2 linked regions of the Phytoactinopolyspora mesophila genome follow. The protein of the gene in region 2 interacts with the protein of the main gene of each other region in a pairwise test. Links are inferred from orthologs where the notes say so. Each region holds a gene or a part of one and is shown on either strand. Other genes may lie near its edges.

Region 1 (15,531 bases), on a different replicon or contig from region 2:
ATCACCCTGGACGACGCTCTCGGTCTGGCGGAGCGGACGCTGGCCGATACCGAGCTCCCGGTGGCAGTCGGCGGCGACACACTCACGTTGCGAACCCTGGACGCTATCGATCACGGGCCGGGCATGCTGATCCTCGGACCGCGCCGGGCGGGCCGCAGCGCCACTCTGCTGACAGTGGCGACGTCCATTCTCGAGCGCGGCTGGAGGGTGATCCTGGTGACGCCGCGGCGCAGCCCGCTGCGTGATCTGGGTGAACACGAGGGCGTCCTGGGCGTCGTCGACCTCGAGTCGAAGAAGGACGATGTGCTCGAGCTGATGGAAGGCATCGTCCCGGCCAAGGACGCGCCGCCGTCGGCGTTGCTGATCGACGACATCGAGCTGATTGGCGTGGACGGCTGGCTGGTGGACGCCATCACCAAACATCTGGGCAAGCTCCGCGATTCCGGGAGCGTAATCGTGGCCTCCGGCACTACGGATGACCTGGGTAGTTCGTATCGTGGTCCGGTCGCGGCGTTGAAGAAATCACGATCCGGTGTGCTGTTGTCGCCGGGGTCCGCGAGCGACGGCGATCACTTCGGCATCAAGTTGCCGCGATCCCTGGCCAGCGGCATGCCCCCGGGCCGCGGCATCTACGTGGCCGCTGGGCAGTGGCAGCTCGTCCAGGTGGCTGAGGTCAAGGCAAAGTAGGCGGGTCAGGCGTCGGGCACATCGCAGTACGGGTGGATCATGTCGTCGCTGTCGCCGAGTTCCAGATACTCGGCCTCGGTGTACCAGCCCTGGTCCTGCACGTACCACTGATCGTGGTTGTCGTCGGCACCGCGCAGAAAAGAATCGACGGAGATGTTTGCCCGGATGGGGACGGCCGGGTAGAACCGGCCCTCGCCGTCCGCGGACCGCTCGGGGTCTGCCGGGTGGACGCTGATGCGTACGAGGTCCGCCTCGGTCCAGTCTGTGTTCAGTGGCGTGGTTTCGGTGAAGCCGTCCGGCGTGGTCCCCAAGGTGATGTACTCGAGTTCGCCGCCGGCGTCGTCGGCGCTGAGATGCCAGGTGTCGAGTACACGCCGGTTGCCGTCGCGCTCGGTCAGCTCGACGCTGATCCGGCCGACGCCGCCGCATTCGGCGCCGAGCCAGAACTCGAACCGGCCTTCGTCGTCGACTCTGGCGCCGCCTGCTGTCAGCGGCCCCTGTGGCGCCGACCACGGTGCGTCGCACCCTGCGGCGAGCACACCGACGACGACGGCGGCCGCCCACCGCCAATGGGTCCGATTCGCCACCCTGGGGCGCGGGGGCCTAGGGGACACAGCTGTTTCCGCAGGTGCAGGTGTAGCCGCCGTCGGCAAGCCCAGCTTCGATCTCGAGGGGATGTTCGCACGGGTTATTCGGCCCATTGGTGACGTACTCCCAGATGAAGCGGGTATAGCCCAGCCGGGCCCACTGCTCGGCGTGAACCCGTTCGTGCCGGAGGAGCCGTTCGAGGCTCGGCGCGCCCGAACCAGGCGGCGGCACTCCATCGGTGATGGTGTCTTCGAGCACGCTGGCGGGATCGTCGTGGGAACCGTTGAGCACGAAGATCTCGCCCCACATGGTGCCACCGCGGAGCGAGAAGAGGTCGACGGTGTTGGGGATGACATCGAGAGACTTGGGGCCAGGAGCGGCCATCAGGATTCCCTCGGGGGTGGCGACCAGGGCGCCGCCGTTGTTCAGCACGAGGCCGGCGTCGCCGTTACCCATTCCGAACATCGTCGAGTACGACCAGCTGTTGGCATCGCGGCGTTCGTCGCTGAGGCTCGGCTCGCCGCCGTTCAGCAGCTCGATCGCGCGGGCGATCGCCTCAGCGTCGTCGGCGTTCTCGATGCGGCCGTAGGGCCGCCCGTCCGGCGTGCGCCAGAGGGTCACGTCATGCAAGATGTCGAACGTGTTCTGGTCGACGCCTTCCTGAATGGCCCGCTCGACCATGTCTTCGGGGCTGAGACCCGACTGGAGTGTCCATGAGATCCACTCCCGGTGCAGCACCGTGGCGTATTCGTCGATGACACCGGCGTCCTGGAGCAGTTCAATGCTCTCGTTGACATCGGCACGGTGAACCAGGTCGAGGTCGTCGACCAGATCGCCGGTGAACCCGACGACGGTGCCGCCGCCCAAAGCGGGATGGGAACTGTATTCGCTGAGCAACTGCCGGGCCAGGCGGTGACGTTCCCGGAGTTCCGGAATCAGCTCTTCGAGATCCTCCTGGGCATCGAGGAGCTTGCGCAGGTTCGACATGTCCACGCCGAGCCGCTCGAAATCGCGTTCCAGCGGTGAGATCAGGGTTTGCACGCCGGTCAGGGTCGCGTCGAGATCGTCGACCGCGGCCTCGAGCGCGTCGACGTCGATCGAAGCGTAGTCGTCAGTCAACGTCGCTCACCACATCTCCAGTTCGATCCTGAGGACTTCGGCGAGACCCTCCGTGACCAGAGGCTCGAACGCGGACTTCCGGTTCTCGATGTCCTCGACGAGTCGATTGAGCGCGGAGCGCACCGGATCCGCGTGGGGCGCGAGATAGTCGTCGTGGACGTCACGTGCGGCGGAGCCGGTCCATGCCGGGCCGTCGCCGATCGCTTCGGCCGGCCCGTCCATGTTCGGTGTGTCGGCCACAGCCGTCTCGGCCCGCGACTTCAACCGCTCTAGAGCGGTCACGTAGGGATTGGGTACCAGACGTTCGCCCTCGCCGCACATCGGCTCTCCTCTCGGGAAACGCCGTCATTCTAGGCGTAGCCGGTATACGCCGCCTTGTGCTGACAGAATACGGATGTCCGGGTAGCGTGTTGCTGCCTGCGGGACTAGTTGATGATGATTTGCACGAAGCGTGAGTATGAGGTCGTGACCTCTGGATGGTGATGAGCGGTCGATGAGTGGTGATGACGAAACTGAGCTGGTGGACAACGCATACAAGCTCGCCCTCAGCGACGTGCTGCCGCGTGTCCGGGAACAGGTCAGAAACATCGACGGTGCGTTGGAAGCGGTCGTGACGGCCCTGGAGAACGAGGCCTGGGTCAGCACCACAGCCGACGTCTTCGACGAGGAGTTGCGAGACCACAAGCGAAACTCGAGCGAAGCGGGTGACGATTGCGAGGATGCCTTCCAGACCGCTCATGACAATGAGCCGGATGAGGTGCCGGACGACCATCCGAAGGCGCGCTGGAGCGTGGGCGGCAGCTACCCCAGCTCCGGGAACATTCCTTACTGATGGCTCCTCGACGTCGGACTGCGAGATGACGGATGGCTAAAGCTAAGATCATCATTTCCGAGATGCAGAACCTGGTGACTGCCCTCGACGATGGCCGGCAGGATCTGCGTGACGCCCGGCGAGTGCTCGGGAATCAACTTCACTCCTACGAAGTCGATCACACGGTCGGCGAGGACGTTCAGGCGGCGATCGACTGGGCGGATGAGCAGCTCCCGGACGTCCGGCGGCGGCTGGCATTAGCCGAAGCGATCGAACTCGAGCCCAAGCCGGAATGGCCCGCCGGGTATGTCGAGCTGGCGGACGACACCGATATTTCCGACGTTCCGCCCGACGAAGCCGAGCGAAATGGCGCCGACGCAGCCGAAGCACTTCTCGAAGGCAACGAGCCGCTGGATCCCGACGTCGTAGCCGAGATCGAAGCCAACATGGACGATCCCTACTTCGCAGCCGGGTTCGCCCGAAATGCCGACCCGGAGCAGTTGGCCGAGTTCATGGACTTCCAGGATGCACTCGTGGATGCCACCGAGGTTGATCTGAACCTCCGCAACCGCGCTTTCGAGGTGATCGGCGCAACGATCGGCACGGCTACCCGCAACACCGGCGACCTGGCGATGCCGGAGAGCTACGCGCAGTCGTGGGCTGATGCGATGACGGACGAATCGTGGCAAGAAGGCGGCGACGCACCCCAAGGCCAGGCACAGTACCTTGCCTTGTTGATGCAACAGGGCAAGTACGGCACCGACTTCCTCGGACATATCGGGGACGAGATCTACGCGTACGAGCGTGACGCGGACGGCAGTCCCGTGTGGGGCCCCAAAGCACCGATGAACAACATCCTTGACACCAATGGCCAGCCGGTCATCGACGTCATGGCGTCCTACATGGCAGCGTTGGGCAAGAATCCGGACGCTTCGCAGAACTTCTTCAACGGTGGACCGATGGTCACGCTCGAGATCAACGGCGAAGACGTGCGGGTCCGGGAACGGATGCAGTACATGCTGCAGGAACGGACCTGGGACTACGCCACCGACCACACCAACGGCGGGTACTTCGGCGAAGCCTTGGAAGCGGCCACAACCTACTATCGTGATGACGGTATGGACGGGTCACTCTCGGCGGCGCTTGCCGGGCAGACCTTTGCGCTGATTGGCGAGGAAACCCGCACCAACGACGGCTGGAAGATGTGGAACGGCATGCGTGACAGCGTCGCGAACATGCTGGCCAGCTATTCTCCGGACCTCTTGCGGGTCGCCAACAGCGAAAAAACTGATTCGGCTTTTGGGAGTTCGTGGACGGTGTCACCGGAGACCGATCTGTACGGTGACGGTGCACCGTACGGCGTGGTCATGGATCCCGAGCTGATCGAGCAGATTCTCGGAACGTTCGGCGAGGACGGCAACGAGGAACAGCTGGAGACCGTGCTGGCGGGTGTATCCGGCGCATCTCAATGGCGGATGGCTGTCGCACTGGACGAATCGTTGGACGACAAGACCCCGCCGCCAGCGCCGGTCGCGATGCTCACCGGCGGTAACGTGCCGTTGCTGAGCACAGCCACCAACGAGATGGCCGCGGCACTCGGCTGGGTGATCAATGGTGCGTATCACGGGGCGTTGGACGAGGAGGAGCTCGAGAAGAAACGTGCGGAGATGAAGGCCCAGGTTTTCGACGCGCTCACTTCGGTGCCCGGTGTCGGCCCCGCCGGCAAATGGTCCAAGTTCGCCTTTGATCAGATCACGTCTCAGATCAAGGACGAGATCGGCAGCAGCGAGCAGACTGCCAGCGGAGACTTCGCCGACCTGTCCGGTCAGGAGAAGGAACAGCTCGAGCAGATGATCATCAATCAGATGCTCGCCAGCGGCTACTGGGACGAGCAGTACATCGAGGAGGCCAATGGCGGCCCGGATGGGACACGGTATGAGGCTCCTCCTGAGGATGCCCTCGTTCCCGGCAGCGATCCGCCTCAGATCGACTTCGACAGCGATGCCTACCTGCACTGGAAGCGAACGAAGTTCCCGTTGGACGACTTCCTGAATACACACATCTACCCGTCGTTCACCGAGAGTCTCAACGACGGGTTGGGGATGGCTGAACGATGATGCGGCGCGTAGCCGTTCTGGTGGTCGCGGCCGGGGCGTTCTTGCTGGCCGGATGCAGCGGTGATGACAACGGAGGCGAAACCGAGATGGATCTGTCGGATATACCAGCCGTCCCGCCTGAGGGGGAACGGCTCTGTGAGTTCCTCCCCAGGCAGACAGTGGCGCTAGCTCTCGGCACGGACGATTTCGAGGTGACACGCGGGGACGCACCCCGGGACGGCCAGGGCGAACTCGTGTACGCGGCTTGCCACGTTGCGCTGGACGGACAGGACGCTGACGCGTTGGATGTCTCGGTCGACTGGGCTCAAGGCGCCAAGATGAGCGGCTTCGAGCAAGACCTTCGCAATGAGGACTTCAACCAGCTGCCGGAGGAAGACGGGCTGGGCTTTTCGTGGAAACAGACCGCGAATCGTCCGGACGGTTCACGCGGCGACACCGCCAGGGCATGGCTGGTACGGGGCGACCGGCTGATCGACGTATGGATCACCATGCCCGTAGAGGGCCGTGACGGCGAAGCCGATGCTGCGGCGATCGCTCAACAGGTGGTTCAGACGTTGAACATCAGTGACGAGTGGACGCTGCCGGGCGATCCGCCCAGTCGGTGAATGTCGCGAGCAGTCGCGCCGTGTGCGGCTCCTTCTGCGGGTTAGATCGGCCGGTTCCGCATGAATTGCCGCGTGCGGCGCCGGATAGTCGTCGTGAATCTCGCGTGCCTTGGACCCGGTCCAGACCGGGCTGTCGCCGCTCATGGTGTCTCCTGGGTTAGCTGCTACGAGCCTAAGCCAACCTAGATTCTCCGCATGCGTCATCGTCTGCGAATCCTTGTGGCCGCTCCGGTATCTCTTCTTCTCCCGGTGGCGTGCGGGGGACTCCGATCCGGGGCGGTTCGAGGTGCCCCTGGTCGCTGGTGGGGGAGGCCAGGAAGTTGATGAGAACGGTGTCGCCGATAGAACGCAGGTACGCTTGCCGGGTGGAGCCGGCTGAGCGTTTTGCCGGGGTTGCGGGGAAGCCATGGGTCAACACGATGATCTTGCGGACGGCTCGTGATTTGACCGAGCGGCAAGGAGCTTCCCGGTACGCATGTTGCGCACACGCGACTCCTACACTCTGCCTTATGTCTCGTCGGATCTTAGTGAGTGCACTCATGTTGGCCTTTGCCGGGTTGACCGCCTGTACATCGGATTCCGATCCAGACACCGAGCGATTCGAGGTGAATCTGCTCGCCGGCGGCGGTGGCGAGACACCAGCCGACGAGCCCGTCTCGGGCTCCGAAGCGCTCCTGCCGGGTCGGTTGACCAGTCTGATGCCGGGTGAGGACGGCGCGGTGTGGGCCGTTCTCGACGACGACAGGCTGACCCATGTGTCAGCGGAGGGTGACATCACGTTGTTGTCCCCTGAACTTCCACCTGGCGCGATTGAGATAGTGGACATTGCTCCCGCATCCGATCAGGTCTACTTGTTGCTTCGTGGGGCGCCAGGAGACCAGTTCGCAGATGCCTCGGTCTACTCGTTGACTACCGAGGGCGAGATCGAACCCGCCTTCGGTGTGCCTGCCGAAGGGGCCGCTGAGCGTCCAGCCACGCCGGATGGTGAGCGCGCGGACGAAGCACCGCTTGGACGTGTCAGCGATGTTGCCGTCGATCACGAAGACCGGCTTGTGTTTGTTGAACAAATCGCCGGGGCCGGCTACGAAGTTGTGAGTTTGGTGCGCCGGGTCGAAGACGGAATCCTGCATACGGTTGCCGGCACACCGCCTGAACCGGACGCTCCTCTCCCCACTCGGGGAGAGGTGCATCGCGCGGCTTTTCCGGACGAGCACACACCAGCGACCTCCATCCCGCTGCTCGGTCCGGTGCTGCTGGGTGTCAGCCCTGGAGGTGAGGTGTTGCTCCAGACCACTCGCAGCGTGCTTGAACTCGGTGAGGGCTCCGAACTTTCGGTGCGACTCGGTTCCCCGAGCGGATCCCCGCGCCTGCCGAGGCTTTCGGCGGAGGGATTGCTTGCGGATTCCTTGATCGCTCCTACGGTGGAATTCCGCTCCAACTTGCGGCATTTCGTCAGCCCGTCAATGGCTCGTGACGGCGGCATTCTGGCGGCCACATTCGGCGACCCGCCTTCCGCCCCGGACATCCGTGAGCGCTACTTGTGGTCCGTCCAGGGCGGAACGGACCGCGCGCAGCAGATCGCGGACGCGGCCGCGGATGAAGCCGAGAACTTCGCCGGCGTTTACGTGTCACCTGAGGAGCGGGTGGTGACGGCCACGTTGGTTGGCGATGGCATGACTCTGCTGGATGACGGCACCGCAGTGGTGGCGGCCTACGACCATGCATCCAACGAATCGATCATCGTGACCTTCCGCGCGACGGTGTCATCAGACGCGTGACGCTGCGCGGTTCTTGCCGTCGACGGCCTCAATCCAGTTCGGGGAACCAGAGAGCGAGTTCGCGCTTCGCCGACTCGGTGGAGTCGGAGGCGTGTACCAGGTTCTCGCTCTTGGAGATCGACAGATCTCCTCGGATGGTGCCCGGGTCGGCGACGCGGCTGTCGGTGGCGCCGTTCATCTTGCGGACAACGTCGATCGCCTGGTCGCCTTCGAGGACGAGAGCGACCAGCGGAGCGCTGGTGATGAAGTCACGCAGGCCCGGATAGAAGGGCTTCTCGACATGCTCGGCGTAGTGGGCATCAGCCAGCGCCGAGTCGATCGTGCGCTGTTCCATGGCGACGATGGTCAGGTTCTTGCGCTCATAGCGGGACAGGATCTCGCCCACGAGTCCACGGCTGACGGCATCGGGCTTGATCAGGACGAGCGTGCGCTCGGACACGGCGGCGGGCCCCCTCAGTAGGTCTGCTTACGGCGACGAGGCCAGAGCTTACCGGGTAGGACGATGCCCCGTGACACTAGCCATGGTGGTCCTGGCCCAGCGTGCCGTCAGTCGCCTGGAGGTGACGTCCTAGGCAGGCGCGGCGGCCGGCGGTGCGTCGTCGGCGAACTGAGACCACTGGTCACCGAAATCGTCTTCCGGTGCGAGTTCCCCGGTGCCTCGCCCGGCTGTCTGGACGGTGGATTCCAGCAGGCTGTTGAGCTCCTCAGCTTTGGCCGGGTCCGATCGCCGGGCAGCCTCGACAGTTTCGGCGACGGCACGGGGATCAGCGTCGTTGGTGAAGGCGTGCGCGAAGTAGGGGTCGTGCTCATTCCCCTTGAGCTTGGCGATCAGGTCCTCTGCCTTCGGGTCAGCCGATTGGGCTGTGAACAACACCGCCGACTCCTGCCCTCGCTCACGGGAAACGTACGGCTGGTGGTCGGGGACACGATCTTCCGGGTACGCCACTGGCCGGCGGGGCTGGCGCGGGGCGTCTGGCTCGATCCGGAATTCCCCGTTCTCGATAGCCTGCGCCAGCGCGAGACGACGCCGCAGGCCAGGCAGTTCTTCTTCGATCCAGGCGATAACGGCGCCCAGCCCGCGTGCCTCCGGGATGCGGAACTCGATCAACTCGACGTCGCTGAGGATCTTCCGGAGCTCGGCCTCGAACTCAGGGATCTGGTCCCGAGCCCGTTCCATGGCGGCGATCAAGGCGGTCATCGCCTGGATGTCGATCGAGACGCGTCCGTGGTGCGAGGTGTCGTCGTCGTTGTCGTTACCTGTGTGGTGGTCGTCTTCGGGCTGCGAGTGTTCCCCGTGTGTGTCGTCAGAGCCGTCGTCGCCGGGTTCGTCCTCACTCTGGGGGTCGTCCTCGGCATCGTCGGAATCGACGTCCTCGGTGTCCTCGTCCGTGTCCGCTTCGCCGCTGAACTCGGAATCGTCGTCCGCATCGTCATCGCTGCCCGCGTCGCCGCTGGAATCTGTCGTGTCCGTGGCGGCGTCGTCGTCGATTGAATTGCGGTGCCGCCCGGAACCGCCGCTCGAATCGCCAGTGCTTCCGCTACCCGATCCGGAACCGCCGCTGGATCCTGAGCCGCCGTACGACCTGGACGAGGGGGTGTACCCGGGGTCGTATCCAGCGGCCTCGGCGAGGTCGTCGACGGGGGACTTGTCCAGCCCTCCGACCAGCTTGCCGCTCGAGTCGGAGAAATCTCCGCGTGCTTTGGCCGGCATCGCGAGTTAAACCTCCGTCCGCGGTGAGCTGGACAGGTCCGGCGTGCAATGCTCCGGTATCTGGAACTCCGGGTCCACGATCACGAACGGGTCCGTTGGCTCGTCAACGTCGGGTTCGGTGCCGATCAACTGGTCGAGCGCGTTCTGGATGACCTGCACCGTGCCGGCCGCTGAATCCGCGGCTACGCGGGCGTGATCCTCCAGCTCCAACGAGAACTGGTCCCCCCGGCGGCTCACCCAAGCGCCGTCGTGCATCGCCTGGATGGCCGGTTTGAGAATGCTCGCGCAGTCGTCAGCGACGAGGCGGGCCCGTTCCAGCGCGATCTCGAGCTCTTCGCGGCTGACGTGGTCGGTCGGCACCTCGGGGAAATCAGGCGGCCGGCTTTCGGGAATCTCGAACTGCGGCGGACTGATCCGGCCATGGCTGGGTAGCGTGCCGTCATCCCACGCGGGCGGGCTGTCCGGGACAGGGACGTCGATCTCTGGCACCTGGGAGTGGGGATCCGACACGCGTACGGCCCTCCATGCCGGTCTGACTCTGGGTATAACTACCCGTAGCGTACATACCTGTGTGGAACAAGCAAGTGAGACCGCCGATGGCGTTGGGCCTGAAGTGACGCACCCGGGCAAGTCCCTTCGGCGCTCGCCAGCGGATTCACGTAGACTCGATAGCCGTCCCCTGGTCATCTGGAGTAACACGATCATGCCCATCGAGTCGTTGTTTCCGAAGCTGGAGCCGTTGCTGCCGTTGGTGAGCAAGCCGATCCAATACGTCGGGGGCGAGCTCAACGCCGTGGTGAAGCCGTGGGACGAGGCCCAGGTGCGCTGGGCACTGATGTATCCGGACGCCTACGAAGTGGGATTGCCGAATCAGGGTGTTCAGATCCTCTATGAGGTGCTGAACGAACGCGAGGGCGTTCTGGCCGAGCGGACGTACTCGGTCTGGCCGGACCTCGAGGCGCTGATGCGCGAGCACGGCATCGGTCAGTTCACCGTCGACTCACATCGTCCCGTCGGCGCGTTCGACCTGCTCGGTGTATCTTTCGCCACCGAGCTCGGCTATACCAACCTGCTCACGGCGCTGGACCTGGCCGGCATTCCGCTGGACGCGGCGGAGCGGGACGAACGTCATCCGGTGGTGATCGCCGGCGGGCACGCCGCGTTCAACCCGGAGCCGATCGCCGACTTCCTCGACGCCGCTGTGCTCGGCGACGGGGAAGAAGTGGTGCTCGCCATCACCGAGGTGGTGCGGGAATGGAAGTCGGAGGGAAGCCCCGGCGGCCGGGACGAGCTCCTGTTGCGCCTGGCTGCCAGTGGCGGAGTGTACGTGCCCAAGTTCTACGACGTGGACTACCTGGACGATGGCCGGATCAAGCAGGTGGTTCCCAACCGTCCCGGCGTGCCGGAGCGGGTGCACAAACACACGGTCATGGATCTCGACAGCTGGCCGTACCCCAAGAACCCACTGGTCCCGATGGCCGAGACCGTCCACGAGCGCTACAGCGTGGAGATTTTCCGGGGCTGTACCCGAGGGTGCCGGTTCTGCCAGGCCGGCATGATCACTCGCCCGGTGCGTGAGCGCTCGATCACCACCGTGGGTGACATGGTCAAGACCGGTGTCGAGAGATCCGGCTTCGAGGAAGTCGGCCTGCTGTCTTTGTCCAGCGCCGACCACAGTGAGATCGGCGACATCGCCAAAGGGCTCGCGGACCGCTATGAAGGCACCAACACCTCGTTGTCGCTGCCGTCCACCCGCGTCGACGCCTTCAACGTGACGCTGGCCGACGAACTCTCGCGTAACGGCCGCCGTTCCGGGTTGACCTTCGCTCCCGAAGGCGGCACGGACCGGATGCGGCGAGTCATCAACAAGATGGTCGACGAAGACGATCTCATCCAGACCGTGGCCACCGCTTACGGCAGTGGATGGCGCCAGGTCAAGCTGTACTTCATGTGCGGTCTGCCGACCGAGACCGACGACGATGTCCTGGCCATAGGTGACCTCGCGAAGCGGGTCATCGACAAGGGACGCGAGGTGTCCGGCCGCCGCGACATCCGCTGTACCGTTTCGATCGGCGGTTTCGTGCCGAAGCCGCACACGCCGTTTCAATGGGCGGCCCAGGCTGATCATGAGGTCGTGGACGCGAGGCTGCACAAGTTGCGGGACTCGATCCGTTCGGACCGCAGCTACGCCAAGGCGATCGGCCTTCGTTACCACGAGGGCAAGCCGAGCATGATCGAAGGCCTGCTCTCGCGTGGCGATCGCCGAGTCGGCCGGGTCATCCGCTCGGTGTGGGAGAACGGTGGCCGATTCGACGGCTGGAGTGAGCACTTCTCGTACAGCCACTGGACCGAACGCACGGAGTCGGCCTTAGCCGATGAGCCGGTCGACCTCGCGTGGTACACGACCCGTGAACGCGAACGCGACGAGGTTCTGCCCTGGGACCACCTCGATGCCGGCCTGGACCGGGAATGGCTGTGGGAAGACTGGCAGGACGCCGTCGAAGGGATCGAGGTCGACGACTGCCGCTGGACGCCGTGCTACGACTGCGGTGTCTGCCCGCAGATGGGCACCGAGATCCAGACCGGACCAACCGGAGCGAAGCTTCTGCCTCTGACGGTGGTCTCATGATCATCGGCACTTGACCACCGAATCCGGTGGCTAAGTGCCAATGATCATGGGACGTCCCGCGCGGGGAGCGGGAACCGTGCGGGTTCGGCGGCTGCCAGGTCGAGTAAGAACGCGCGCTCGTGCGGATCCTCCCAGTCGTCGGACTCGATCAGGGTCCAGACGCTCTCTTCGCTGAGCACGTATTCGACCACCAAGGGCCACAGATCACGCTCGGCGTCGGTCAAGCTCACGTGTGTGCTGTAGCCGGCAACGAAGGCGCTCCACTCCTCGGTGGTGAACAACCAGCCGGGACCAGGGGGGTGCTCGGTGTGGAACTGTAGCGCGGCGAAAGCCAGGTCGAACAAGCGAGGACCAAAATCGGCGTTGTCCGGGTCGATCAACACCGGACCGTCGGCACCGTAGATCAGATTGTTCGCCTTGTAGTCGGTGATGATGGCCGATTCCGGGAGGCCGGCTTCGCGGATCACCGGCAGGATCTCCTGGGGGAAGCGGTTGACCAGGTCGCCGAGCCGCCGCGCCGCGGCCGGTGCGTGCGGCGCTACGATCTTGCGCAGTGCTTCCTGGTCTTCTGCGACGGACTCGGCATCCGGGTCCGGCCAGGAGAACGGTGGCGGCGTCAGCTCGGTTGTCGCCGAGTGGAGCTGCCCCAGCAGTTCTCCGGCGGCACTGATCTGATCAGGGCTCGCGGTGTAAACGGTACCCACGATGAATGGATACGCGACCCAGTGTTCGTCCTGGATCAGGGCTGGGTTGGTCTTGTTCAGCTCCAGCGGCGCGACGACCGAAACTCCGCGCTCGACTGCTTGCCGAGTCCAGCCGGCGATGGCCTGGGCAGCATCGGACGAGCGGCGGGTACGTTTGATCACGGCGTCGTATTCGTCTACCCGGCATGGGAATACCGGCGCATATGGATAAACCGAGGTTGTGGGCACGTCGCGGGCCTGGAAATAGTCGAAGACATTCCGATGATCAGCTGCCGTTTCGGAAGCCATGATGCCCCCTTCTTGATCGCGCGGCGAGTTTCACCTTCGTACCGTAGCGGGACAGGTTTCGCCGCGGAATTCAGCCCGCGGGCGCAAAGGCCGGGCGCATGCGATCACGGCTCCGCTACCTGCGGGATTGCCGCAGCTCTAGGGTCTGGCTGGGAATGCGCGTGGCGGAGTGGCGGGGCCACCGGGAGTCGTCATCCACGGGTTTGCCCGATCGTGTGCGATACTCGTTTTAGTCGATCAGGGATTGCTGATTGATCGGACGACGTTCTTGCCGACGTCCTTCGTGTGGGTAGTTTGTTCGCGAACAACCCGGACGTTGAGGTGATCGGCACGGCGGCGCTGATGCCAGTGTTCAGCCGCGAGGCGGACCGGACCAGGTCAGCCGGGCGCGGCGGCACCCAGGCACGGCCGTTGACGCGATACGCCGGAGGGCGTCGTTGACCACAGGCTTTCGCCGGTGCTAAGTGCCGGCGCACGAACTAAGCCTGGGCGTTGGGAGCTGCGCACCGTATGTGTCGGTGTCGCGCCGGGCGCCCCGGCTGACGGGAGTACACGTACATGCAAGAGGAACACACAGGTTCGGCCGACGAGTCGGTTGAACCGGCGCAGGCTGCCCCGCGAACGTCGAGAAAACGGACAGTCCGCCGGGCCGCTGGTCCGCCTGTCGACGGCGGCCCCGCGGATTCCACCGACGAAGGCAGCGCGCCGTCGGTTGAAGCGCCCGCTGGCGTTGCCGGTGCGGAGGTTTCGCCTGCCCCGATTGCCAAGAAGGCTGCTGCGAAGAAGGCCACGGCGAGGAAGACCGCCGCCAAGAAAACAGCTGCCAAGAAGACAGCTGCCAAGAAGACTGCCGCCAAGAAGAGCACCGCCGGCAAGGGCGTTGCCGAGAAGGCGGCGACAGCTGGTTCCGATGACGCCACCTCTGCCGAGCCGCTGCCTGCCGGCGCGCCGGTGCAGCCCGCCGCCACCGTGGGGGACGCCGAGCCGGTCGATGCGCTACTCACTGGTGACCTACCTGGGAGCACCGGCGGCGAAGCCCCAGAAGCCGAGGAGAAGAAGCCGAGGAAGCGGACCACCCGGTCCCGGAAGAAAGCCGCGAGCACAGAAGCGTCGCCCGCGGCTGAGCCGGTGGCCGGGGCCGAGACCAGTCCTCAAGCCGATGAGCAGCCTGAAGAACGCGAGCAGGTTGGGTCCAGCGTTCTGTTCCAGCCGCCCGCCTTCGATGCTACGCCGCTGTTCGCACCGCCGGCGGTTGCCGAGCCGGAGCCGGTCCGTGCCACCAAGGCAGATGGCAGCGCTACCGCCGCCGCCGGCTCGGTCGAGACTCAGCCGGTGAGTGACGCCGACGAGGAGGACACCGAAGACGGCTCGGGCGAGGGTGAGGATGAGTCGAGCCCGCGACGGCGCCGTCGGCGTGGTGGTCGCGGTCGGCGCAAGAAGGCTGAAGGCGGCATCGACGACGGCGAATCCGGTGAGGACACCGAAACCGGCGACGGCCCCGCGCAGTCACGGGACGAATCCGGTGAGTCCGACGACGCCACCGCTGACGCGGAGTCTGACGACACGGAGTCCGGTGACGCTGAATCCGGTGAGGGGAGCAGCCGCCGGCGTCGCCGCCGGCGTCGTCGCAAGGGCGATACGGAGGGCGACGACCAGCGACCCGATGATCCCGCGAAGACGGTGGTCAAGGTCAGGGATGCGCGCGACTCCGAAGACGAGGTCACCTCGGTCAAGGGGTCGACCCGGCTGGAGGCGAAGAAGCAACGCCGCCGCGAAGGCCGGGAAGCCGGCCGGAGGCGCCCGCCCATTCTCACCGAGTCCGAGTTCCTTGCTCGCCGTGAGGCAGTCGATCGGGTCATGGCGGTGCGCCAGGACGGAGACTTCACCCAGATCGCGGTCCTCGAGGACAACGTGCTGGTCGAGCACTACGTGAGCAGGTCGTCGCAGCAATCGATGATCGGCAACGTGTACCTCGGCCGGGTGCAGAACGTGCTACCGGCGATGGAAGCCGCCTTCATCGACGTCGGCCGGGGCCGTAACGCCGTCGTCTACGCCGGCGAAGTCGACTGGGCAGGGCTGGGCCACACCGATGGACCCAAACGGATCGAGGATGTCCTCAAGTCCGGACAGACAGCGCTGGTGCAGGTCACCAAAGATCCGGTGGGCCACAAGGGGGCCCGGCTGACCGGCCAGATCAGCCTGCCCGGCCGCTATGTGGTGTACGTGCCGAGCGGCTCGATGAGCGGCATCAGCCGCAAGCTTCCGGACAACGAGCGCAATCGGCTGAAGAAGATCTTGCGCAAGGTCGTTCCGGAAGACGCCGGTGTGATCGTGCGCACGGCCGCCGAAGGTGCCTCCGAGGAAGAACTCACCAACGACGTCGCCAGACTTCAGGCCGAGTGGGAAGCGATCCAGAAGAAGGCGTCCGGCAGCGCGCCTGCTTTGCTGCACGGCGAGCCCGACCTGGCTATCAAGGTCGTCCGTGACCTGTTCA
Region 2 (15,569 bases):
GAATGCTCGAGTGGCTAGCCAGCTCAAGATCACTGTCAGGCCGATGAGCAGCGCACCCCGGCCGAGGACCACGCTCCAGTCGGGATCGGTGGCCAGCGCTTCGCGGCCCGCGACCACGCCCCAGTCCACCGGGTTGAACAACGCGACGTTGGCCAGCCAGCCGGGCATGAGGTCGCGGGAGATCAGCACGGTCGACAGGAACAGCAGCGGCATCGCCACGAACTGGAAGATTCCGATCAACGACTCCTGCGTTCCGAGCAGCAACGCCATGGTGCACGAGAACGCCGCGAAGATCAGGCACACGAGGATCGCGGAGACCAGGAGGACGAGCAACCCAGGCGCGTTCTCCGGGCGTGCCCCCATCAGGAACGCGACGCCGAGGATGACCGCGGACTGGACGATCGTGATGAGCACGTTATAGCCCAGATTCCCCACGATCAGCGCGGTCCGGCTCAACGGGGAGGTCAGGTTCCGGTCCATGACCCCCCGGCTCATGTCGTCGATGAAGGAGGTTCCGGCCCAGCCGGCGTTCATCATCGCCGTCATGATGACGATGCCCGGGGTGATGTAGTCGATGTACGCGATGTCGCCGAACCCGGGAACGTCGACCACCCGCTGGAACAGCTGAGTGAACAGCAGCAACCAGACCAGCGGTGAGGCCAGGGTGAAGGCGGCGTAGATCGGCTCACGGCGCAGCATCCGCACCGAACGGCCGGTCAGGTACGTCGAATGTTTGACGATGGTGCTCATTTGGTTTCCTCCTCGGTGCCGGCGCGGTCGGCCGCGCGGAACGAGCGGCCGGCGAACTGGAGATAGACGTCATCCAACGACGGCCGCGCGGCCGTGATCGACGACAGCCGGACGCCAGCGGACGCCAGCGCGGTCAGCACCTTGGGAAGCGCCGAAGCGCCGTCGGCGACGTGGGCGTGCAGCGTCGAGGCGTCGAGTTCGACGCTTCGGACGCCGTCTACCGCGACGATGACCTTTTGCGCGTGTTCGCGGGTGTCCACGTCGGCCAGGTGAACCTGTATGGTGTCGCCGTCCAGCAGAGCCTTGAGTTCCTCGGGCGTGCCGGCCGCGACGGCTGTTCCCCGGTCGACGATCAAGAGCTGATCGGCGAGCTGATCTGCCTCTTCGAGGTAGTGCGTAGTGAGTAGCACCGTCAGCCCGTCAGCCTTGGCCAGGCCGGAGATCTCCGCCCACATGTCCGCTCTGGCTTCGGGGTCCAGGCCCGTGGTGGGTTCGTCGAGGAACAGGACTTGTGGGCGGTGGATCAGACCGAGTGCGACATCTAGTTTTCGTTGCATCCCACCCGACCACGTCTTGGTGATCCGATCGGCCGCTTCGGCCAGGCCGAATCGTTCGAGAAGTTCGTCGGTTCGTTGTCGTGTCTGCGTGATGGGGACGCCGTATATCCGTCCCTGCAGGACGAGGTTCTCCCGGCCGGTGGCGGTGGGGTCGAAGCACTGCTTCTGCGGAACGTATCCGATCGCGTGCCGTACCTGGGCGGCTTCGCGGTTGACGTCGAACCCGGCCACCTTGGCCGCCCCCGAGTCGGCGGCGGTGAGTGTCGTCAGGATCTTCACGGTGGTCGATTTGCCGGCGCCGTTCGGGCCGAGCAGGCCGAAGACGGAGCCGCTGGGCACGGTGAAGCTGACGCCGTCGAGCGCTCGCACGGCCTTGTCGCCACCGCCGTACGTCTTGACCAGATTCGTGGCTTCGATGGCCGGTTCGCGGCCCGCTGTTCGGGTTTGCCCGTCGAGGGCATGCGTGTGCCTGGACATGGAGCTCCTTACACATGGTGTGAGGAACCGGGTCCGCGGCAGGTGACATCGAGGTCGCGGAAGACCTCGTATCCTTGGGGTTGCAGGGCCTTGGGAAGGTCCCCTAACGCGGGTCCGGCTCCAGGGTTTTCAGTGGTGGCCCCTGGCCTCGGTGTTGGCGCACCGATGGCTGGGGGTCATCTTTCCCGGTGTCGTGGTTTCACCGGAGTTCGTCTAAATGCTCTAGCCAGGCGAAATCCTCCTTGAATTCATCGCTGATGACGGCTTCGATCTCCTCCATCGGCATGCCCGCTGAGCGGAGCTCGGCCATCCGGCGCCAGCCCTTCAGACCGCTCAACGTCCCGGACCGCATGTCGTCGATCAGTTGGCGGAGGAACTCGATCTCGGCGTTCAGCAGTGCCAGTTCGTATTCGTGCTCGATACTGAACACGCGTGGCATGCCCAGCGCCTTGCCCTTGTCCAGCAGCGTCTTGTTGGCCTGGTATGTCTCTTGCTGCTGGGCCAACCGGCGTTCCAGTAAGGAGATGACGTCGTCCGGCGGTAGGGCCGGCATCAACGACAGGGCAGCTTCGAACTGCGGGAACTCCTTCACCGGAGTGCTGAGCAGATCACTGAGCCACTCGACCATCATGGTCTTGCCGGCCCCGCTGATCCGGTAGACAGTGCGCTCGGGCCGGTTTCCCTCGCGGATTGTCTCGGTGGCCTCGATCAGTTCGCGCTTCTCCAATGAAACCACGACGGAGTAGAGCGAGCCGAAGTTCAGCTTGATGCTCTCCTCCTTCTGCCGCTCACGCAGAGTGCTCGACATCTCGTACGGATGCATCGGCTTCTCACTCAGGAGCGTCAGCACGGCAAGGGCCAGTGGATTGCTCGGCCGCTTCGACGCCATGCACGCTCCCTAATATACTGAACCGGTTACTTGAGTTCGAGTATTAGGGGTCGGGTGTCCGATGTCAAGTGGCCGTGGCGAACGACGGAACGTGCTGAGGTAGGGCTCAGGCCCGCCCATTCGTGGTCAGCGATTTGAGCAGGTTGAGGTCCTTGCTGGTGACCCCGGTGACACCGAGCTCTCGGGCCTGCCCAAGCTCTTCCGGAGTATCCACTGGCCAGGTGACGACGTGATCGATCCGGCGTCGGACCTCGGAGACGATGTCCGGCGTCAGCAGAGTGCGATGAATCGAGCACGCGAACACCGGCTGGGCAGTGGGCCACGTGCTCGGGTCCTTGCGGATCAGCTCTCGCAGGCGTTCGACCATGGGCCAGCTGCCGGCAGACAGCATCGGCCGGATGTGTGGAAGGTCGTGGAACGCTTTGAACATCCACCAATGCGGTGTAGAGATGGCGAGGGGTACGCCGGGCGCATGCTCCTGAAGCACCTTGGCCACCGCCGGCGCCAGGCCGGGACGCAGCCCTTTGAGATCGAGCATGAGGCGCTGACTGTCGTCTCCGAGGGACACGAGGAGGTCAGCCAGCGTGGGCACCACAGTATCGCGGCGACGAACCAGCTCACCCGGCTCCCACAGGAGCCGTGGGCCGAGGGTCTTTGTGTGGCGTATCTCCGGTACCCCTTTGAAGAAGCGGACATCCGCCTCGACGAGATCGATCCCGGAGTCGATTGCCTCGCGGAGGATGTTCGCGTCATTGGCCGCGCGGTGAGCGATGGTCAGCAATGCGGGAGCGCCCTCGCTGTGCCGTGGATCGCCGCTGGTGGTCATGGGGTGTCCCTGACTCCCTTCTGTGCCTTCCTCACTCCATTATCGAGGCTCGATACGCCCCTCTCAAGGGCGGTGCGGCGGCACACTTCCTACGTACCCACGCTGACAGCCTTCACCCGGACTTGGTCGAAGAGGGCCCATCGTCACGTCCGGCCCGTCTGATCGTCAGGCGTGGCGGTAGCTTTCGAGCATCGTTGCACATCCGTCCGGCTCGAAGGGGTTTCGAACGACGGTCACAACGTAGCAGTGGACCAGATCGCACCCTGCTCGTCAACCAGTTCGATGCTGACCACCGGTGCGGACGGCACCGGCATCACCCAGGTGGCGCCGGCCTCGGGGACGTGCCATTCACCCAGTGTCGTCGCGTTGCCGTCGGCGAGGCGGAGCCGGCATTCGTAGTGTCCATCTCCGCCGCCGGCGACCGTGACCACCACAACTCGCTGGTTGTCGAGGTAGCTGAATGCCGCGGTGCCTACGGTGTCGCCGTCCTCGGTCTGCAGGGGAGCCCCGGGGGCCGCGGCAACCGAGTCCGCCGGCGCGTCATCGCCGGCCGTGGTGGCGGCCACCGTGCCTCCGACGCCGAGCGCCACGCCCGCCAGGCAAGCGGCAAGGAGTGTGGCAGGCCGGTTCCAGCGGATCCGCCGCGGCGGTGGGGTTGCCTGATGGTGGGCTTCGCCCACACCCATCGCTTGGAGCACGGCGTGATCGAAACCAGGGCGCGGCTGGACATGTGGCGCGGCGGCCAGGGTGTCGTCGAGGGTGCGTGCGACGCCGTCGTAAGCCCGGCGGCAGTCGGAACAGGACGCCAGGTGGTGGATCAGTGACTGCTGGGCCGGTTCGGAGACGTCACCGAGGGCGAGATCCAGGAGCGAATCCTCGGTGGGATGTGGTTCAGTCATGACGCTCCTCCGTCTCCATCAGGGCACGCAACCGCCGTAGACCGGAGCGGATACGTGTCTTTGCGGTGCCGAGTGGGATGCCCTCGTGCTGGCCGACCTCGGCGGCCGTGCATCCTCCGAGCACCGCCAGCACGACGGCGCGGGCCTGTTCCGGTGCCAGGGCCCGGAGCCTGCGGATCGCCCGCTCCGCCTCGAGGCGATGCAGGATCGGCACCGCCGGGTCCGGCTCCCTGTGCGCATCGTGAACGAGCCGTTCTAGCGCCTCGTCGTCGATGGGGGTGCCACGTCGTATTCGGACGGCATCGATGGCGGCATTACGGGTGATGGTCAGCAGCCAGGTGAGTGCGGATGCCCGCCGGGGATCGAAAGTATGCGCCGCACGCCACGCGCGCAAGAAGACTTCCTGGCTCACATCCTCCGCCAGCGCGGAATCTCGCGTGATGGATATCGACAAGCCGAATACCGCACCCTGAAATCGGCGCACGAAGGCCGCCGCTGCCGGATGGTCTCCGAGTGCGAGACCTTCGACCAGAGCGGCATCCGAGGCTCGATCCGCATGGGTGAACATGTGCACGTCTGAGGATACGGACCGAACTGCTCACAGAGATTGCGTGAACGCCATTCTCTTCGGCCACACCCGCACACGTTCTTCTGCCAGAGCGGAATCGTGATCGTTGAAAGGCGCGCTGCGTACTGAAGTGACCACGTATTGATCATGCTCTCTGTGGTTTATTCGGAGAGCGCCTATCGTCGACAAGGATGCTTGATTTCAGACGGCAGATCGCCGGAAACATTCGTGCGAGAGGATCAGTGGCGGGCGACACGTTTGCCGTTTTGCCCGATTGAACTCGATTACATAACAAATTAGTATCGTTTGCGAAACGGATCCTACAAGTGCATTTCTCGTTAAGGAACTCGCAAGGAGAGGTAAGCCTTTCTAAAGCAGAGGAACGCCCCCTTGGCGACCTATGTGCAAGGGGGCGTTCCACTACTGGAGTGCTGTGGCGAGCAGTTGGTAAGCGGTCGGCAGTAGCGTTCGATACCTACCGTCGCCACGGAGAACGTCGGCTCAGATCGGGCGAACCTGATCGGCCTGCGGGCCCTTGGGGCCTTGGGTGATCTCGAACTCGACGCGCTGGTTCTCATCCAGAGTGCGGTAGCCCTCAACCTGGATGGCCGAGTAGTGCACAAAGACATCGGCTTCGCCGTTGTCTTGCGCGATGAAGCCGAAACCCTTCTCGGCGTTGAACCACTTGACGGTTCCCTGTGCCATGTGCTGTGTCCTCCTAGGGGACGGTGTTTTGGCGCCGCGCGGTGCGACTCCGGTTGCTGCTGCCGTCTCCCGCTACCGTGCTGGGCACAGAGAAGCGAAAAACGCCCGCTATAACAATCCACGGGCGGTCAAGGACGTGCGAGGAACTGTTACTGCAACCGCGGAAACAGTACCACCTTGAGCCCGCGACCCGCAGCATACGATGTTCGCTCTTTTTGTCAAAGGGTCCTTCCGAACCGTGAACAATGTGGGATCGTATCTGTTAAGAAAGTTTCCAGTCTATCTGTTCCACACCCAGGGTACTGAGGAGACTGTTGGCTCGGCTAAAGGGCCGTGATCCAAAGAAACCATTGTGGGCCGACATCGGGCTTGGATGCGCGGACTCGATACATGGTGTGTCGCCTAGCAGTGGGCGAAGGTTGCGAGCGTCGCGTCCCCAGAGGATGGCCACGAATGGTGTGTTCCTCATCACCAGAGCGCGGATTGCTTGATCGGTGATCACTTCCCAGCCCTTGCCTCGATGTGCTGCCGGTTGTCGTGGCGCCACGGTCAGCGCGCGGTTGAGCAATAGGACGCCGTGCTCGGTCCACGGAGTGAGATCGCCGTTGCTGGGCTCCGGGTAGCCGAGGTCGTCGGAGTACTCCCGGAAGATGTTGACCAGACTCGGTGGCAGCGGCCGGACGTGTGGTGCCACGGAAAAGCTGAGACCGACCGCGTGTCCAGGCGTGGGGTAAGGATCCTGGCCCACGATGAGCACCCGGACGTCTTCGAACGGCTGGGTGAAGGCCCGCAGGATGTTCTTCCCTTCGGGCAGGTACGAGCGCCCGGCGTTGATCTCGGAGCGCAGGAAAGCGCCCATCGCGGTGATCTGCTCAGCCACCGGCTCCAGTGCGCGTGCCCAGCCCGGCTCTACTAGTTCGTGCAAGGGTTTAGCCTCCGCCATGGTGTCCAACTCTAGGGGAGACCGGCGTTGGCGGTGCGTGGTGCCGGACGGCGCACATCACAGCCGTGAACGCACGGCAGGTGCGGGAGGGCGTACGAGTAATGCCGCGATGGCGATCAGGACCGGGATCGGCGCGGTGGCCAGCAGTACCGTGGTGTACGAGCCGGCGACCTGATAAGCGTAGGCGTAGATCAGCGGACCGAAAGCCGTGGATCCGACGGAGATGGCAGTGACCAGCCCGCGGATCGAGCCCAGGTGCGCGGTACCGAAGTACCGCGGAAACGTGGCGGCCTCCAGGACGCGCATCCCGCCACCTGCTCCGCCTAGCAGTGCGCCGAAGATCACGGCTGACATCCCAGGGGTGATCTGGGTGCCCCAGACGAGCCCGGCCGACAAACTGAGCATGGCGCCGACGATCAGCCATCGAGGCCGGACTCGATCCGTGAGCGCGCCCACCGCGAGGGTGGCCAGCAGCATGGCGATCGTTTGCCACAGGAAGTTGCCGGCAGCCGCGGTGGTTGAGAGGCCGCGTTCGGACAGCAGGCTGATCTGGTGGAAGTTGACCGCGGTCGACAACAACCCGCAGGCGGCCACCCCTCCCGTGACCACCCAGAAGTAGGGCGCCCGGACGGCCTGTGCGACGGTTGCTCCCCAGGCGGCGTTTCGATCGGCGTTGCTGTCGCTGGACGGAGTATCGCCGTCGGGGAGCTGACCGAGATCCGCCGGCCGGTCACGCATGCCGAGCAGCGCGATGGGAATGACGACCAGCCAGATCGCCACGCCTTCGACCGCCCAGGCGAGCCGCCATCCGTGGCTTGCGATGAACCCCTCCATGACCAGGGGTGTCATCGATATTCCGACCGCTCCCAGCGCCGAGACGATGCCCATCGCGGTCCCTCGCCGGCGGGTGAACCACAGGGCGGTCGCCGTTGTGGCGGTCAGCGACAGAGCCCCTTGTCCGGCCATCCGGATTCCGGCGAACCCTGCCGTCAGGCCGACGATCTCGCTGACGGCCGCGAGCGAGACCAGGACCCCGCCGAACGCCGCGCCGATGGTAGCCATGGTGCGCCGGACACCGTAGCGGTCCAGCGCCCGGCCGATCCACGGCATGATCAGCGCACCGACCAGCGTGCCGATCAGATAGGCCGTGGATATGGCCGAGCGAGAGATACCGAGGTCGGCCATCATCGGATCGATGAAAACCGACACGGCCGCGGTCTGCCCGGGTCCGGAGGCGGCCAGAGCGATCGTCGAGTACGCGACGATGTGCCAGCCGTAGAAGCTGTTCGCCTTGCGGTATGACGACGGTCGGTATGAGGACGGACGCGAGAGGGGGATGAGCGCAGGCAAAAGGAAGAGTTCCTTGGTCGAGCTGGTTGGTGCGGACGGTTCGAGCTGTACCGCGCTGAACAGCACCGAACGGATCGGACCATGTTACGGCATCGTTATGTACCGAGACGGGCTCCGTGCTCGGTGAGCGCGTTGTCTACCGGGCAGCGCCCCATTGCCTACCTGGGCGCAAACCTTACGAAGTGGGAAAACATCGCCCGCGGGGGCGACATCTCGGGTGCCGATGGGCGATTGTTGAGTCCATGAGTACTGACGCGGCCTCGCGGGTGCTTGTGGTGGACGACGATCCGGCGCTGGCAGACGTAGTCGGCCGGTACCTGATCCGGGACGGCTTCGAGGTGGACTACGCCACCGATGGTGTGGCAGGGCTGAAACAGGCTCTTGCCACGCTGCCGGACATCGTCGTGCTCGACCTGATGCTTCCGGGCATGGACGGCCTCGAGGTATGTCGGCGGCTGCGTCAGGTAGCGCCGATACCGGTGGTGATGCTGACCGCGCTCGGTGAAGAGAGCGATCGGATCACCGGGCTGGACATCGGTGCGGACGATTACGTCACCAAGCCGTTCTCGCCACGTGAACTCGCCGCGCGGGTGCGAGCGGTACTGCGCCGTTCGACAGGCGGCGTGGCGCACAGTTCGGTCGAGACACTGTCCGGAGGCGGCATCGAGATCGACGTCGTCGGTCACGAAGCCGTGCTCGGGGGCGAACAGATCGCGTTGACCGCCAAGGAATTCGACCTCCTGGTTCATTTTCTTGCCAATCCAGGACGGGCATTCCGGCGTGAGGAACTGCTCGAGACCGTGTGGGGGTGGCGTTTCGGAGACACGTCCACCGTGACCGTCCACGTGCGGCGGCTGCGCGAGAAGATCGAACGCGATCCATCCGCGCCACGGCACCTCCAGACGGTCCGCGGAGTCGGGTATCGGTTCCAGCCATGATCAGGCGGTGGCTTCTCACAGGGACCATCCTGGTGGTGGCTCTGATCGTGGCCGGAGTCATCGCCGTGATCTGCGGTGTGCCGGTCGACGAGGCGGTGATCCTGCTAGGGATCACCTTGGTCGCCTCCGCCGGGGCAGGAGTGATCGGCGCGACGGTGCTGCGCCGCTCCAGAGGGCATCCGGTGCGGGCGCAGGCGCTGATCGTGGCCCTCTCGTCAGTGCTGGTCACCGTGGCCGGCGTCGTGGCGGCCGCGTTCGCCATGTTCATCTCCACCCATGACCTCGTCGCGTTGACCATCGTCCTGGTCGTCGCGGCGGCCGTGGCCGTGGGCGCGGCATTTCAGATGGGCGACGACATCGGCGTCGGCACCCGGCAAGTGGGGGCGTACGCCCGGACCATGGTCGGTGGTGACGGCGTCATCACGGGCGTGCCGGAGGTCACCGGGCCGGGGGAGCTGGGATCGCTCGCGACCGAGCTGGCAGAGGTGTACCGGCAACTCGACGAGTCGCGGAAGCGGGAGCGCGCGCTGGAAGGTTCACACCGAGAGCTGATCGCCTGGGTGTCACATGACCTGCGCGCGCCGCTGGCGACCATCCGGGCCATGGCCGAAGCACTCGACGACGATGTCGCCGACGACGCCACGACCATCTCGAGATATCACCGGCAGATCCGGTCCGATGCCGAGCGTCTCACCGGCCTGGTGGAGGATCTGTTCGAGTTGTCCAGGATCAACAGCGGGGCACTGCGGCTGGCCAAGGAGAGGGTCTGGCTGGGAGACGTGGTCGCGGACGCCATGGCCAACGCCTACGCCGCGGCCGAGGTGAAGGGTGTGCAGATCACCGAACGGATCGGCCGGCTTCCAGCCGTCGAGGTATCGGCCCGCGAGTTCTGCCGGGCGCTGGACAATCTGCTCGACAACGCGATCCGGCACACGCCTGCCGGTGGGACGGTCGCGGTCGAGACCGAGATTCACGAGGGAGCGGTGTCGCTGAGCGTCGTCGACGAGTGCGGTGGCATCCCAGAGGCGGACTTGCCGAGGGTGTTCGACATCGCCTTCCGTGGTGACGACTCCCGGATACGCGACGAGCGTGGCGGCGGACTCGGCCTGGCGATTGCCCAAGGTCTCATCGAGGCGCACTCGGGGTCGGTTTCGGTTACCAATCACCACCACGGCTGTCGCTTCACGGTCCACTTAAGGGATGATGTGAGCAAGATGACTGACTTCGAGCGCGGTCCGTTGCGCTAGGGTTCATCTCGACGCTTTAGCGTGTCTACCGTCCGGCCATGCGAGGCACCGCCTCCAGACCCATCCCTCGTCAGGAAGTTACTCGTGCGCCTACGGATGCGACTTTCACCAGGTGACCCCATCTTCTACGATCTGTTCACGGCTTCGGCGCAGAACCTCCGGGCCGGGGTTCGGGTGTTGTCCGAGGCGCTCGCCCCGGATGCCGACCGAGCCGCCCTGGTGGCGACGCTCAAGGACATCGAACACACCGGTGACGAGCACACCCACGACATCATGAAGCGGGTCAACTCCGGGACCAAACCACCATTTCACCGGGACGACATCTACCGGCTCGCAGGCGGGCTCGACGACATCCTCGACGACGTCGAGGCCGCACTCGACTTCATGGTGTTGTACCGGGTCAAGGACCTGCCGACCGGCGTCGCCGCGATGGTGGATGTGCTGGACCGCGCCGCTGAGCTCACGGCCGAGGCCATGCCGCGGCTACGGACCGCCGCCCAGCTCACGAAGTACTGGATCGAGATCAACCGCTTGGAGAACGAGGCCGACCAGACCTATCGCCGGTTACTGGCCCGTATCTTCTCCGGAGAGTACGACGCTTTGACGGTGCACAAACTCAAAGACGTGATCGAGATCCTGGAATCGGCCGTGGACGGGTTCGAGACGGTGGCCAACATCGTCGAACAGATCGCCCTGAAAGAGTCGTGACCGGCTCAAGCACAGGCCATTTAGAGCGCGGTGAACCAGCCACGCCATCGTGGGTGGCTGGCTTGCAGCCAGATCGAAGCGAACCGCTGCCGGGCCTCCCGTGCGTAACCACGCTCGATAGTGGCGAGCGCGCCGAGCCCGAAGGCCGTCTCGGTGTCGTGCGACTGTTGAGCGAGGCGCTCTAGCAGCTCGCCCGCTTGGGCGGCGTCCTGGTGTTCGCCGAGCAGTTCGGTCAAACGCTCCATTTGCCTGGCGAACGCCCTGGCATCGTCGCCCAGTGCGAGGGCGACGCATTCAGCAGCATAGCGAGTGCGCTTGGCCAAGAGCCGTACGTCATGCCACTGCTGCGGGTCCGACTCACCGTTGAGATCACTGGCGGCGGACCACAGCCGCTCCCACGCCCCGCGCACCAACTGTGGGAGAACGTCGCGGGCAAGCCCCGGGTCTTGGCCGGTCAGTGGCGGACGGCCCCCGGTACGGGCGAACTCCTCATGAAGCGCCACGTAGCGGCCGGCGCCGAGCAACTCCGATGCGGCGGCCCGGGCGCGTTGGACCGAGGTCTCCAGCTCGGCGTCCAGATATTGACGGGCCCGCTCAGCGGGTACTTCAGCCGGGAGTTCTGTGACGTGGGCGCGCAGCCGTGCCCGCAGTACCTCGTACTCTCGTAGCTCACCCAGGCCTCGGGCGAACCATGCGAGCTCGCCGCGCATGTGGCCGGCCCACCCTGGGTCCAGCAGCGGCCGGAAGGTACGGATGGCCGACCTCAGCCGGCGTGCCGCAACCCGCATCTTGTGTACGGCGTCTTCCGATTGCTCCGGATGGCGGCGAAAGGCGATGTCGGCGTCGCGCAGGGCCCGCGCCTGCTTGACGACGTAGGCGGTTGCGGCGCTGCCCGCGGGGCTGTCCGGCTGTGGAGGCTCGGCCGGTGGTATCTCAGCTGCCGAGGCAGCGGCAGGGCCGAGCGCGCGCACGACCTTCGCCACGAACTCGCCGCTGACCGCGCCTGCTGAGGCCAAGGCTTCGGCGACGTGATCGAGGACCTTACCGGCCTGGCGCTGCTCGAGTTCCAGCTCCCGGAATCGTGCGGTGACAGTGCCATCCGGCGAGATCACATGGACGGTGTCGTCGACGAGTTCGGCGACAGGCCTGCCCTTGCCGTTCCGAATCTCCAATTTCGAGCGGTCCGTCCGAAGGACCGAGACGAGCTGCACGGGCGCCGTCCGGACGATGACCCGGATGATGTCGAGCAGCGCCACCGGCGGAGCGGCGGCGGATGCTTCTAGTGGCAACCGGATCTCATCGCGCACCTCGGAGGAGGTGCGATCAGCCGGGATCTTCAGGTGCCACCCTTGATCGTCGCCCGTACGGCGCCGCAGCGTGATGCCTTCCCGGGCGAGCCGGAGGTCCGGCGTGTCGAAGTAGGACGACACGAGCTCGACCGTGCCGAGGTCGTCAACGGCGTCCACGCCTTCGACACCATGCAGATCCGGGACGTTGAACAGCCCATGAACGCGGAACTTGTGCTCGACCTCACGCTCGGTGTGAGGGTGAGACATCTGTCCCGGTTCTGTCACGTGGCAGTCCTCCGGCGTCGCTTGCGATCGATCAGTTCTTGCTGCAGATCGGCGAGCGGTTCGCCGTCGGGCCCGGTGTGAACGCGTTTCCAGACGCCGTCCGGCTGCAGATGCCAGGCGGAGGTACCAGGTTCGAAGGCGAGATCGAACATGGCGTTCAGGTCCTCTAGATGTTGGGTGCTGTTGAGCTTGACGAGGACCTCGACGCGGCGGTCGAGATTGCGGTGCATCAGGTCGGCCGAACCGATCCAGTACTCAGGCTGACCGCCGTTCTCGAACGCCATGATGCGCGAGTGCTCGAGAAAGCGACCGAGGATGCTGACCGCGCGGATGTTGTCCGAGAGGCCGGGAACCCCCGCACGCAGGCTGCAGATGCCACGGATCCAGATGTCGACGGGGACACCGGCCTGGGATGCGGCGTACAAGGCATCGATCGTCTCTTCGTCCACCAACGAATTCAGCTTGAACCGGATCCGTGCCGGCCGGCCGGCTTCATGATGCTCGATCTCCCGGTGGATCCGGTTCAGGATGCCTGGACGCAGCGAATGCGGTGCCACCAGCAGACGGCGGTACTCCGACTCGATCGAGTAACCCGACAAGGTGTTGAACAGGTGGTTGGCATCCTCGGCGACGTCGGGATCGGCGGTGAGCAGCCCCAGATCTTCGTAGAGCCGTGCGGTCTTGGGATGGTAGTTACCGGTGCCGATATGGCTGTAACGCCGGATGCCGCCCGCCTCGTCGCGAACCACGAGACAGAGCTTGCAATGTGTCTTCAGCCCCACCAGACCGTAGACCACGTGCACACCCGCCTGCTCGAGCTTTCGTGCCCACGTGATGTTGGCCTGTTCGTCGAACCGGGCTTTGATCTCGACCAGTGCGAGGACCTGCTTGCCTGCCTCCGCGGCGTCCACGAGTGCGTCGATGATAGGTGAATCGCCGCTGGTGCGGTACAGCGTCTGCTTGATCGCCAGCACGTGGGGATCCGCCGCCGCCTGCTCGATGAACCGTTGCACGCTGGTCGAGAAGGAGTCGTACGGATGATGGACGAGGACGTCTCCCTGGGAGATGGCCGCGAACATGTCCGCCGGCGCTGCTGACTCGACGTCGGGCAGGTCGCGATGGGTGGCAGGAAGGAACGGGCGGTACTTGAGCTCAGCTCGGTCGAGGTCGGCAATGCCGCTGAGACCAGTGAGGTCGAGCGGGCCGGGTAGTGAGAACGTCTCGTGGTGGCTCACACCGAGTTCGCGTTGCAGGAGGTCCAGGACGTGTGGATCGACCGTTTCCTCGACTTCCAGCCGTACCGCCGGCCCGAATCTGCGCCGCATCAGCTCGCGTTCCATCGCCGTGAGCAGATTCTCGGCGTCGTCCTCCTCCACCTCGAGATCCTCGTTGCGCGTGACCCGGAACGTGTGATGCTGCTGGATCTGCATGCCGGGGAACAGCAACGACAAATGCGCGGCGATGATGTCTTCGAGCGGAACGAAACGTTGTTCGGACACCGGCAGGAAACGCGGGAAGTTCGGTGGCACCTTCACCCGGGCGAAATGCTCGGTCTCGTTGAGCGGGTTGCGGAGCATGACGGCCAGATTGAGCGATAGCCCGGAGATGTAGGGGAACGGGTGCGCGGGATCGACCGCGAGCGGTGTGAGGACGGGGAATATTCGCTCTTGGAACAGCGTGCGGAGTTTGTCGTGTTCGGCGGCGTCGAGGTCGTCCCAGCGGGGGAGCTCGATGTTCTCCTTGACCAGTGCGGGGAGCACGTCGGTTCGGAAACACTGGGTTTGCCGCGTCATCAGCTCTCGCGAGCGCTCGAGGGCGCGTTCCAACAGCCCCCGGGGAAGCAGCCCGCTGGCGGCCGGAACGGCCACACCGGCCGCTATGCGGCGTTTCAGGCCCGCGATCCTGACCATGTAGAACTCGTCCAGATTGCTGGAGAAGATGGAGAGAAAGCGGGCCCGTTCGAGCAGTGGCACGTCTGGATCCTCGGCGAGTTCCAGGACCCGGGTGTTGAAAGCCAACCAGGACAGCTCGCGGTCGAGGTAGCGTTCCTCCGGGGTGGACTGCTCAGGGGCCATATCACCCATGTTGACATGATCATATGAACAGTAGGTAGATGCGTTGGTCCTCGTGATGCGGCGGTAACCTGACGGATCGCTTTCAGGCGCGCCTGCGGTAGGCCACGTCGACGGAATGCCGGCGGAAACCCAGCCGCTCATAGACCTTCAACGCCGGGGCATTGTCGCCTTCGACGTAGAGCATGATCTCGTCGACGCCAGGGACGGACGCGAGGTGCGCCAGGCCCAGGGCCGTCAGATGGGCGCCGAGCCCGCTGCCCTGAGCGCGCGGTATGACGCCCAACACATAGACCTCGCCCACCGGCCGTGCCTCCGGAAGGTCTGGGGCTGGCGGATGGCATTTGGTCCAGTGGAAGCCGGCGACGTCACCGGCCGGGTCGACGGCGATGAAGAAGCCTTCGGGGTCGAACCAGGGCTCCGCCTCCGCAGCGCGGATGTCCGCGAGCGTGCGGCTTCCCTGCTCCGGATGCCAGGAGAAGGCGGCGGCGTTGGCCGAGACCCAGGCTGCTTCGTCTTGTCCGGGTACGAAGGTACGGACGGTGATGCCCTCCGGTGCGATCGTCTCCGGCACCGGCGCGGATGCGGGCCGGCGCAGTTGAAGTAGTTCTCTGGCCCGAACGAGGTCATGTCGCGCCGCGAGCGCACGCGCTGCCGGGTGGTCACCGTGTGACCAGATCCATAGCTCGTCGTCCACAGACGAGAGCAGCTCCGTCAGGAGGGCCGCGCCATAGCCCTGACCGCGCGCCTCCGGATCGACCAGGAGTTCCGCGGCGCGGCGGGTGCCTTGCGAGCCGGCGAACGCCACGCCCTTCGGGGCAGCCCCGCCCGAGTCCGGCCCTGCGACCAGCGCGACGTCGATCCGCCCGGCCAGCGCGTGCTGCCAGAGGTCGTCGGAGAACGGCGCGTGGCCGTCCGTGGCTTCAGCGCGTTCGGCGAGCGCACGCAACTCGTCCAGAACCGTGTCGTTGAATGTCGTGTCCCTGAGGATTCTCACATCCGCATCATCGCGGATGAAGTGAGCCGGCCCCGGTGCGGGTCAGGGCGGCGAGCATGGCCGGCGCGG

What was found.
Region 1: the proteins of F7O44_RS15150 (region 2) and ndk interact in binary tests that used the Escherichia coli proteins (3 or more experiments, as listed by UniProt). The link is inferred for Phytoactinopolyspora mesophila from one-to-one orthologs.

The regions. Positions count from the first base shown.
Region 1 is NZ_WLZY01000006.1:157,825-173,355, forward strand. The notes cover bases 6,440-9,138. They hold ndk (nucleoside-diphosphate kinase), read right to left. Parts: upstream 8,145-9,138; coding sequence 7,734-8,144; downstream 6,440-7,733. Other genes in these bases: F7O44_RS17880 (hypothetical protein), read left to right, coding at 6,440-7,705; F7O44_RS17890 (hypothetical protein), read right to left, coding at 8,274-9,138. In the rest of the region: F7O44_RS17845 (FtsK/SpoIIIE domain-containing protein), read left to right, coding at 1-687; F7O44_RS17850 (hypothetical protein), read right to left, coding at 693-1,274; F7O44_RS17855 (hypothetical protein), read right to left, coding at 1,291-2,394; F7O44_RS17860 (hypothetical protein), read right to left, coding at 2,401-2,715; F7O44_RS17865 (hypothetical protein), read left to right, coding at 2,888-3,226; F7O44_RS17870 (DUF6571 family protein), read left to right, coding at 3,289-5,322; F7O44_RS17875 (hypothetical protein), read left to right, coding at 5,319-5,927; more of F7O44_RS17880, read left to right, coding at 6,437-6,439; more of F7O44_RS17890, read right to left, coding at 9,139-9,416; F7O44_RS17895 (hypothetical protein), read right to left, coding at 9,423-9,926; F7O44_RS17900 (TIGR03960 family B12-binding radical SAM protein), read left to right, coding at 10,120-12,045; F7O44_RS17905 (phosphotransferase enzyme family protein), read right to left, coding at 12,090-13,037; F7O44_RS17910 (hypothetical protein), read left to right, coding at 13,323-13,478; F7O44_RS17915 (ribonuclease E/G), read left to right, coding at 13,596-15,531. UniProt on the Escherichia coli protein: Major role in the synthesis of nucleoside triphosphates other than ATP. The ATP gamma phosphate is transferred to the NDP beta phosphate via a ping-pong mechanism, using a phosphorylated active-site intermediate.
Region 2 is NZ_WLZY01000005.1:50,966-66,534, forward strand. What follows is about bases 4,775-7,511. They hold F7O44_RS15150 (uracil-DNA glycosylase), read right to left. Parts: upstream 6,615-7,511; coding sequence 5,934-6,614; downstream 4,775-5,933. Other genes in these bases: F7O44_RS15140 (RNA polymerase sigma factor), read right to left, coding at 4,775-4,966; F7O44_RS15145 (cold-shock protein), read right to left, coding at 5,468-5,671; F7O44_RS15155 (MFS transporter), read right to left, coding at 6,672-7,511. Outside these bases: F7O44_RS15115 (ABC transporter permease), read right to left, coding at 1-750; F7O44_RS15120 (ATP-binding cassette domain-containing protein), read right to left, coding at 747-1,784; F7O44_RS15125 (PadR family transcriptional regulator), read right to left, coding at 1,984-2,673; F7O44_RS15130 (glycerophosphodiester phosphodiesterase), read right to left, coding at 2,780-3,499; F7O44_RS15135 (hypothetical protein), read right to left, coding at 3,733-4,398; more of F7O44_RS15140, read right to left, coding at 4,391-4,774; more of F7O44_RS15155, read right to left, coding at 7,512-8,030; F7O44_RS15160 (response regulator transcription factor), read left to right, coding at 8,207-8,902; F7O44_RS15165 (sensor histidine kinase), read left to right, coding at 8,938-10,149; F7O44_RS15170 (DUF47 domain-containing protein), read left to right, coding at 10,246-10,857; F7O44_RS15175 (CHAD domain-containing protein), read right to left, coding at 10,878-12,431; F7O44_RS15180 (RNA degradosome polyphosphate kinase), read right to left, coding at 12,428-14,515; mshD (mycothiol synthase), read right to left, coding at 14,589-15,500. UniProt on the Escherichia coli protein: Excises uracil residues from the DNA which can arise as a result of misincorporation of dUMP residues by DNA polymerase or due to deamination of cytosine.